Regions from separate parts of the Streptomyces sp. CA-111067 genome, predicted to be linked through region 1. Evidence: riboswitches for the same ligand, from Rfam matches in the RefSeq annotation. Region 1 holds a riboswitch; each other region holds the start of a gene.

Region 1 (2,192 bases):
GACCCAGTCCCAGAAGGCGCCGTGCAGGTCGGCCTTCTCGCCGACCAGGCCCAGGAGTTCGACGGTGCCGATGATCAGGGCGACGGCCACCGACAGGCCGGTGATCGTCAGGTTGTAGTAGACCTTGCGGACCGGCTTGGAGAACGCCCACTCGTAGGCGAAGTTCATGAACGAGCCGTCGATGGTGTCCAGCAGGCACATACCGGCCGCGAACAGCACCGGCAGGCACAGGATCGCGTACCAGGGCAGCCCGGAGGCCGCGCCGGAGCCGGCCAGCACCAGCAGCGCGATCTCGGTGGCGGTGTCGAAGCCGAGGCCGAAGAGCAGGCCGATCGGGTACATCTGCCACGGCTTGGTCACCGACTTCATCAGCCGGCCGAGCAGCCGGTTCATGAAGCCCCGGTTGTTCAGCTGCTCCTCCAGCGCGGCCTCGTCGAACTGGCCGTGCCGCATCTGCCGGAACACCTTCCAGATCCCGGCCAGGATCAGCAGGTTGACGAAGGCGATGACGTACAGGAACGTGCCCGAGACGGTGGTGCCGATCCAGCCGGTGACGCTGTGCAGCGCCGAGTCGTCGTTCTCTACCGGGTTCGCCAGCGACTTCACGCCGAGCGACAGCAGGAACGCCAGCGCGAAGACGATGCTGGAGTGGCCGAGCGAGAACCAGAATCCGACCGACAGCGGGCGCTTGCCCTCGTGCATCAGCTTGCGGGTGGTGTTGTCGATGGCCGCGATGTGGTCGGCGTCGAAGGCGTGCCGCATGCCCAGCGTGTACGCGGTCACCCCGATCCCGATGCCGAAGGACTTCGTACCCAGGCTGTAGTGGTTCGGCGCGACGATCGCCACCAGCGTGAACCAGCCGATCACGTGCAGCGCCACGATGAAGGCGGCCATGCCGCCCAGCCGGGTCCACTCGGCACGGGACATCGAGCCGGCTATCCGGCGCCAGCGGGACCCGGTGGCGCCCTCGGCCAGGGCCTCGGTGCTGGTGGTCATACGATTCGTCCTCCGTGGTGGCGGGCGTGAGGGGCACACTCGATGCAGCAGATTACTTGTTGCAATCTACTCGCAATAAGGGGCCCCGAAACCTCCTGCCGCAGCCGGTGGTGGTACGCCGGAGCGCGCCGGTCCGCCCCGCCCGCCCGGCAGCCCGGCGATGGCTTGAACCAGCGCCGATGCGAACTTCGTCACGATTGACGGTGTGCGGTCACCGCCCTACGCTCCTCACGTAGTGATGGGACGGCGAAGCTGGTGGGAATCCAGCACGGTCGCGCCACTGTGATCCCGCCGCCGCGAGGCGGACGGGAAGTCAGACAGCCGCTCATCACGACGCCCATGCAACCAGGGACGCACGATCCCCGAAGGAGGGCTCACCTTGAGCAGCGTTTCCGCTCCCCGTCCGACGTCCACCCCCGTCGTACTGCCGGTGTCCAAGGCCGTGTTGTGGCTGGTCGGCACCGCGCTCGTCGCGCTCGCCGCCTACTACTTCGTCGGCGTGGACCAGGGCGCCGTCTCGGTGTTCGGCAAGGACATGCACATCCACGAGTTCGTCCACGACGCGCGCCACTTCCTCGGCTTCCCCTGCCACTGACGCCGCCGGCACCCGACGTTCGGACAACTCGACATGGAAAAGAAACTCATACTGCGCGGCGTCCTGGCCGGCGCGGTCGCCGGGCTGCTCGCGTTCCTCTTCGCCCGGATCTTCGCGGAACCGCAGATCAGCAAGGCGATCGACTACGAGAGCGGCCGTGACGCCGCCCAGTCCGCCCTGGACAAGGCGGCCGGCCTCGCCCCCGAGGCCGCGGGACCCGACCTGTTCAGCCGGACGATCCAGGCCGACGTCGGCATCGGCGTCGGAATGATCGTCTTCGGGATGGCGATGGGCGCGCTGTTCGCGGTGGCCTACGCCGTCTGCCTCGGCCGGGTCGGCGCCGTCCGGCCGCGCAACCTGGCCCTGCTGGTCGCCGGTGGCGGATTCCTCGGCATGTACCTGGTGCCGTTCCTGAAGTATCCGGCCAATCCGCCCGCGATCGGCCACGAGGACACCATCAGGGCCCGCAGCGGCCTCTACCTGGTCATGGTGGTGTGCTCGGTGGCGCTGCTGGCCGGCGCGGTCTGGCTCGGCAAACGGCTCCAGGACAGGTTCGGCAACTGGAACGCCGTGCTGCTGGCGGCAGGGGCGTTCGTGGTGG
Region 2 (2,192 bases), 1.3 Mb from region 1:
TGATCGTCTCGGCCGGCACCGCGATCGCGCTCGGTACGTACATCGGCGGCTGGCGGATCATCCGGACCGTCGGCCGGGGCATCACCGACATCCAGCCGCAGCAGGGCTTCGCCGCCCAGACCGGGGCCGCCGCCACCATCCTGGCCTCCTCGCACCTCGGCTTCGCGCTGTCCACCACCCAGGTCTGCACCGGTTCCGTGATGGGCGCGGGTCTCGGCCGCAGCGGCGCGGTGGTGCGGTGGAGCACCGCGGGCCGGATGGTCGCCGCCTGGGGGCTGACGCTGCCGGCCGCCGGCCTGGTGGCCGCGGCGGCGGCGCTGCTGGCCGACCGGGGTACGTGGGGCGTGGCCGGGGTCGCGCTGGTCGGCCTGGCGGTCTGCGTCCTGGTCCGGAACGCGTCCCGGCGCAAGCCGGTCACCCATGCGAACGTCAACGACGCGCTTCCGGGGATCGAGGCCGTTGTCGAATCCGGCTCCGCGGCCGGCTCGGGCACCGTCCCCGGCGCCGTTCTCCCCGGTACCGTCGTCGAGCCGCAGGGCGTGGTGACCGCGGCCATCGCCGCGGTGGCGCCGCCGCCCGCCGGGTCCGCTGCCGCCTCCGCGCCGACCACGGCATGACCCGGCCACCGGGCCCGGCCCCGTATCGCCTCCCGCCTGCTGAGCGTCTCGTGAAGGACACCGCATGAACATCGACTGGCACGCGCTCGGCACCGTCCTGGCCGTCACCCTGCTGTCCACCGTCGGCCTGGTCGGGGTCTTCACCCTGGGCATCGTCGGCCTGTCCCGGCGGGACGGCGGCGGCGCGGCGGCGGTCGGCAGGACCGGCGCGGCGTATGTGTGCTTCGCCGCCTGCGCGGCGGCCGTCGCGTACGGCATCTATCTGATCGTCGGCTGACCGCCGCCCGGCGTCCGCGCGGGGTGTGGACCGCACCACACTCCGTCCGCGCAGGTCAAGCGTGGTTGACGGGCTATCGCGGGCGTGGTGGACTGCGGTAGCCATGCGGCGGCAGGAGAGGAAGTTCGGTGTGAATCCGGCGCGGTCCCGCCACTGTCACCGGGGAGTGCACTCCCAACCCGTACGTCACGGCCGGTAGTTCGCCGGCTGGAAGACCGGGAGTGCGTTGATCCGGGAGCCAGGAGACTCTCACCGCCGGACACGTCGAACCAGGGCGCGGACCCTGAGTGAGGACTTCGCCATGCCCGGCACGCGAGCACGCCTGTACGACCCTGCGGATACGACGGATGCGGAATCGGTGCGCGACCGGGGGCCGCGGCCCAGCGGCGGCGCCCGGAACACCCGGAGGGCCGGGGCGAGTCGGCCCGGCTGTCCCGGCGGCAGAATCCTGCGGAGCGTGACGGCGGTCTGAGCCGATGCGTGCCGATCGCGTTTTCGCGTACGGCGCCACGCTCGGCCTTCTCGGCGATCTCCTCGCGGGCGACCCGCGCCGCGGCCATCCGGTCGCGGCCTTCGGTCGCGCGGCGGGGGCGCTCGAATGCCGGATGTGGCGGGACGACCGGGCCAGTGGCGCGGTCTACACGGCGCTGTGCGCCGGTTCTGCGGTGGGCGCCGCCCTGCTCGCCGAGCGGGGTGTGCGGGGCAGCGCCGTGCTGTCCGTCGGGCTGACGGCGACAGCGACCTGGTCGGTGCTCGGCGGCACCTCGCTGGCGCGCGAGGCGCGGCTGATCGCGGCGGCGCTCGAAGCCGGTGAACTCGGCGCGGCCCGGGCCCGGTTGCCGCATCTGTGCGGGCGCGATCCGCAGGGGCTCGACGAGGACGGGATCGTCCGGGCGGTGGTCGAGTCGGTCGCCGAGAACACCTCGGACGCGGTCGTCGGGGCCCTAGTGTGGGGCGCGTTGGGCGGGGTGCCGGGGCTCGTCGGCTTCCGTGCGGTGAACACGCTGGACGCGATGGTGGGCCACAAGTCCCCCCGCCACCGGCGGTTCGGCTGGGCGTCGGCCCGGCTCGACGACCTCGCCGGCTGGCCCGGCGCGCGGCTGACGGCCACGCTGGCCGCCCTGGCCGGCCCCTCGCCCCGCTCGGCGCTGCGCACATGGCGCGCGGACGCCGCGGCGCACCCGAGCCCCAACGCGGGCCCGGTGGAAGCGGCGTTCGCCGGCGCGCTGCGCATCAGGCTGGGCGGGCCGGTGAGTTACGCCGGCCGGCCCGATCCCCGCCCGGTCCTGGGCGCCTCC
Region 3 (2,192 bases), 5.8 Mb from region 1:
AGCCCGGCGGCCTCCGCCGCACGGTAGGCGGCGTCGAAGTCCGCGCCCCACAGGTCGACCAGGTCCGGCACGTCGGACGGCGAGAACAGCGACCACTGCGCGTCCGCGTCCACCCGCCGCATGAACTCGTCCGGCACCCAGTGCGCCAGGTTGAGGTTGTGGGTGCGGCGGGCCTCCTCGCCGGTGTTGTCCCGGAGTTCGAGGAACTCCTCGATGTCGGCGTGCCAGGTCTCCAGGTACACCGCCGCCGCGCCCTTGCGCCGGCCGCCCTGGTTCACCGCGGCCACCGACGCGTCCAGCGTCTTGAGGAACGGCACGATGCCGTTGGAGTGCCCGTTGGTGCCGCGGATCAGCGAACCGCGGGCGCGGATACGGGAGTAGGGCAGGCCGATGCCCCCGGCGTGCTTCGACAGCCGCGCCACCTGGTGGTAGCGGTCGTAGATCGAGTCGAGCTCGTCGAGCGGGGAGTCCAGCAGGTAGCAGGACGACATCTGCGGGTGCCGGGTACCGGAGTTGAACAGGGTGGGGGAGCTGGGCAGGTAGTCGAGCGCGCTCATCAGCCGGTAGAGCGACGCCACTTCGTCCAGCGCGCGGACGCCTCCCGCGCCGCCCGCTGAACCCGCGGCCTCCGCGCCCGCTGAACCCCCGACCGCCGCAGCCTCCGTAACCCTGGCCGTCCCAACCCCCGTACTCCCGGCCTCAACCGGCTCCTCCGCCGCCAGCCCGGCCGCGACCCGCAGCATGAAGTGCTGAGGCGTCTCGATCACCTGGCGGGTCAGCGGATGCCGCAGCAGGTAGCGGCTGTAGAGCGTCCGCAGGCCGAAGTACCCGAACCGGTCGTCGGCCCCGTCCGCGAGCGCCCGCTCGACGAGCGCGTCGAGCCGGTCACCGTGCCGGGCGGCGAACGCGGCCGTGCCGTCGGCGATCAGGCCCTCGCGGTGGCCGACCGCGATCGAGGCGGTGAACGACACGGAGCCCTGCCCGGCCGCCTCGTCGGCGATGGCCCGGGTGAGCAGCCGGGCGGCGAGCCGCGAATACGCCGGGTCCTCGGAGATCAGCCCGGCCGCCGCGTCGATCGCCAGCGCGCGCAGCCCTGCGGCGTCGGAGGCGGCGTTCCGGCCGCGCAGTGCCGCTGCCGCCACCCGCCCGGCGTCCGCGTCCGGCAGGTCGGCGGTGAGGCCCACGAGGGTACGCAGCAGGTCGGCGCCGAGGCCGTCGGCCTGGCTCCCGGGGCCGGCCGGATGCACCGGACCGGTCGGATGCGTGCGGCCTGCGGGCACGGCTGAACCCGCAGGCACGGCTGAACCGGCGGGCACAGCAGGACCCGTGGGCACAGCAGAACCCGCGGGAACGGCTGACGATGACAACGCGGTGGGATCTACGGGCGCGATGGTCACGGTGGTGCGATCTCCCTCTGACGCGGCGGCGGCCACGCGGCACAGGGAGCGGGGGCAGGCGGAACCACGCACCGCCGCATCGGGCCGGGCATGCCGCACCGCGTCCGCCGGCCCAATCCGCGAGGCCCGGACACAACTGCGCCCGGCGAATCGGGCGCGCCACCGGCAGGCGATCGGGCTGCGCGGGCACGCCTGAACACGCCCGCTCACCGTTGCGGGGCAGCGCCGGACTCACACCGGCTTCCCCTGCTGGACAGCGAGTTGAGCATACATGTGGTGGTGCCTGAAATCAGACACCACCACATCTTGTGTTGCTCGGCGCGTCGGGAGGACTCCCGGGAATAAATCTCACGCGGCCCGGCGGAACGCCTCGCGGGCGGCGCCGGACGCCGAGGTGGCACGGGCGGCGTCGGCCTCCCGTATCTGCCGGGTGATCCGGGCCTCGTGCCGCAGGCCGAGCACCGGGACGAGGGAGAGGACCAGGAGGAGGGTGGACAGGGCCGCGATGTCAACGAGGATCGTCATGGGTCAATCCTGCGCTTGCGGCTTACCCGCGAACAGTGGCAGCTCTGACGACCTACCGCAATATCCTGCCAACTGGCATGCTGGAACGATGCTGAGCAATGTCGCGGCCGTCCTGGTTGACGGCGTCCACCCCTTCGAACTCGGGGTCATCACCGAGGTGTTCGGCCTCGACCGGGCCGACGACGGGCTGCCCGTCTACGACTTCGCCGTGGTCTCCGCGGAGGGCTCGCGGCTGCGGACGCACGGCGGGTTCGACGTCGTCGTGAGCAC
Region 4 (2,192 bases), 8.3 Mb from region 1:
CGGCCTCGATGACCGTCGAGTCCGGCGCGCCCGGTTCCATCGTCAGCAGCAGCCGGCGCGGCGGATCGCAGACCTCCACCCGGCCGGGCCCCTCCCAGCTGCTGGTGAAGCTCGCCCGGAACTCGCCGCCCAGACGCAGGTCGCCCTCCACCCGCGCCACCCAGCGCGCCAGCCGTTCGGGGTCGGTCAGCGCCGACCACAGGTCGTCGGCGCCCGTCTCGTACACGTCCTCCATCCGGACGCCCCCCTTGCCGCCGGTGACCTGCAGGCTGCCGATCAGGCGCGGTCCGGTCCTCGTGTCGTCGGTCATGCGGTGTTCCCCCTGCTCTCTGTGCTGTCTCTGCTGTCTTGTGCGGCGTTGCCCCGCGCACGGCTTGCTTGTCCGCGTTTTCCACGGGCGACCTCGGTGTGCAGCGCGTCCATCCGCTGCTCCCACAGCGCCCGGTAGCGGTCGAGCCACTCGTGGACCTCGGCGAGCGGCTCGGGGCGCAGCCGGTAGACGCGGAACTGCGCCTCCTGGTGCACCTCGACCAACCCCGCCTCGCGCAGCACCCGCAGGTGCCGGGAGACCCCCGGGCGGGCGATCGGCAGCAGCGCCGCCAGCTCGGTGACGGTGGCCGGTCCGGCCCGCAGGGCCTCCAGTACGGTGCGCCGGCTCTCGTCCGACATCGCTTGCAGTACGGCATCCACCCGGTGAGCGTAACCAGTCGGGTACGTACCTGTCCAGGTACATAAGCTGGTGGATTCGTCGCGCGCGCCGGGAGTTCGCCGCCGCCGGGAGCCGGTGCCGGTTCGCGGGCGGCAAGCCCTAAGCTGGCGGGTGCAGCTGGTTCGCCCCCGTCCGCCAGGCGGGAGCGTCGCAAGAGGGAACCCGGTGGGAATCCGGGACTGCCCCGCAGCGGTGAGTGGGAACGACCGCCGTCATACGCACTGGGTCCGGAAACGGGTCTGGGAAGCGACGGCCAGTAGGTGTCCGCCTCAGGCGGACGCGCCCGCGAGTCCGAAGACCTGCCCGCTGCCCGTACACACCCCGTGTGTACGGAGATCCGGTGACCTCGTGGGCGGGTCGGCGTACGGATGGCGGGCAGCACCTCCGGGTGTGGCATCTCTTGTCGAGGTGACCCGTCCGCTCCGCTTCGTGCTCCTCGCCTCCCGCAAGCGGTCTCCGGAACCTCGGGACACACGCTCGCGAAGGAGAGCCCCCATGACAGACCAGCCCACCGCCGGCCGCGCGGCCGCAGCGCCGCGCGCCACCGTGTACGGCTACCCCAGGCAGGGACAGCACCGGGAACTGAAGAAGGCGATCGAGGGGTACTGGAAGGGCAGGGTCAGCGCCGAGGGCTTGCGGGAGGCCGCTGCCGGGTTGCGCCGTTCGAACTGGCGGCAGCTCGCGGAGGCCGGGCTCGGTGAGGTGCCGACCGGCGACTTCTCGTACTACGACCACATGCTCGACACCAGCGTGATGGTCGGCGCGATCCCGGCCCGGCACCGTGAGGCCGTGCAGAACGACCCGCTCGACGGGTACTTCGCGATGGCCCGCGGCACGCAGGATGTGGCGCCGCTGGAGATGACCAAGTGGTTCGACACCAACTACCACTATCTCGTGCCGGAGTTGGGCCCCGACACCGTCTTCGCCGCCGACTCGGCCAAGCAGGTCGCCGAGCTGGGAGAGGCCCTCGCGCTCGGCCTGGACGCCCGGCCGGTCCTCGTCGGCCCGGTCACCTACCTGCTGCTGGCCAAGCCGGCGCCGGGAGTCGACCCCGGGTTCGAGCCGCTGACGCTGCTGGACCGGCTGCTGCCGGTCTACGCCGAGGTGCTCGCCGACCTGCGGGCGGCCGGCGCCGGATGGGTGCAGCTGGACGAACCCGCGCTGGTACAGGACCGCACCCCGGCCGAGCTGAACGCCGCCGCCCGCGCCTACCGCGAACTCGGCGCCCTGGCCGACCGGCCCAGGCTGCTGGCGGCGTCCTACTTCGACCGGCTCGGCGAGGCACTGCCGGTGCTGGCCAAGGCACCCATCGACGGCCTCGGGCTGGACTTCACCGGTCCCGGCGCCGCCAACCTCGCCGACCTCGCCGCCGTCGGCGGCCTGCCCGGCAAGCGGCTCATCGCCGGGGTGGTGGACGGCCGCAACATCTGGATCAACGACTTCGAGAAGTCGCTGTCCACCCTCGGCACCCTGCTGGGCCTGG

Evidence for each region. A riboswitch is a leader RNA that binds a small molecule or an ion and turns the genes downstream of it on or off. The one in region 1 is predicted to bind cobalamin.
Region 2: it holds a riboswitch for cobalamin, as region 1 does, so the genes downstream of both, ACQPW6_RS07095 (cobalamin biosynthesis protein) here and ACQPW6_RS01515 (CbtB domain-containing protein) in region 1, are expected to answer to the same signal.
Region 3: it holds a riboswitch for cobalamin, as region 1 does, so the genes downstream of both, ACQPW6_RS27465 (ribonucleoside-diphosphate reductase subunit alpha) here and ACQPW6_RS01515 (CbtB domain-containing protein) in region 1, are expected to answer to the same signal.
Region 4: it holds a riboswitch for cobalamin, as region 1 does, so the genes downstream of both, metE (5-methyltetrahydropteroyltriglutamate--homocysteine S-methyltransferase) here and ACQPW6_RS01515 (CbtB domain-containing protein) in region 1, are expected to answer to the same signal.

The regions. Positions count from the first base shown of each region.
Region 1 is NZ_CP192103.1:359,475-361,666, reverse strand. Features, by position in the region: gene ACQPW6_RS01520 (HoxN/HupN/NixA family nickel/cobalt transporter) at 1-927, opposite strand, end outside; cobalamin riboswitch at 1,188-1,338, shown strand; gene ACQPW6_RS01515 (CbtB domain-containing protein) at 1,376-1,591, shown strand; gene ACQPW6_RS01510 (CbtA family protein) at 1,625-2,192, shown strand, end outside.
Region 2 is NZ_CP192103.1:1,613,435-1,615,626, forward strand. Features, by position in the region: gene ACQPW6_RS07085 (anion permease) at 1-617, shown strand, start outside; gene ACQPW6_RS07090 (hypothetical protein) at 682-894, shown strand; cobalamin riboswitch at 1,012-1,143, shown strand; gene ACQPW6_RS07095 (cobalamin biosynthesis protein) at 1,371-2,192, shown strand, end outside.
Region 3 is NZ_CP192103.1:6,199,089-6,201,280, forward strand. Features, by position in the region: gene ACQPW6_RS27465 (ribonucleoside-diphosphate reductase subunit alpha) at 1-1,334, opposite strand, end outside; cobalamin riboswitch at 1,545-1,687, opposite strand; gene ACQPW6_RS27470 (hypothetical protein) at 1,746-1,922, opposite strand; gene ACQPW6_RS27475 (helix-turn-helix domain-containing protein) at 2,011-2,192, shown strand, end outside.
Region 4 is NZ_CP192103.1:8,642,428-8,644,619, forward strand. Features, by position in the region: gene ACQPW6_RS38080 (SRPBCC family protein) at 1-310, opposite strand, end outside; gene ACQPW6_RS38085 (ArsR/SmtB family transcription factor) at 307-690, opposite strand; cobalamin riboswitch at 811-1,030, shown strand; gene metE (5-methyltetrahydropteroyltriglutamate--homocysteine S-methyltransferase) at 1,205-2,192, shown strand, end outside.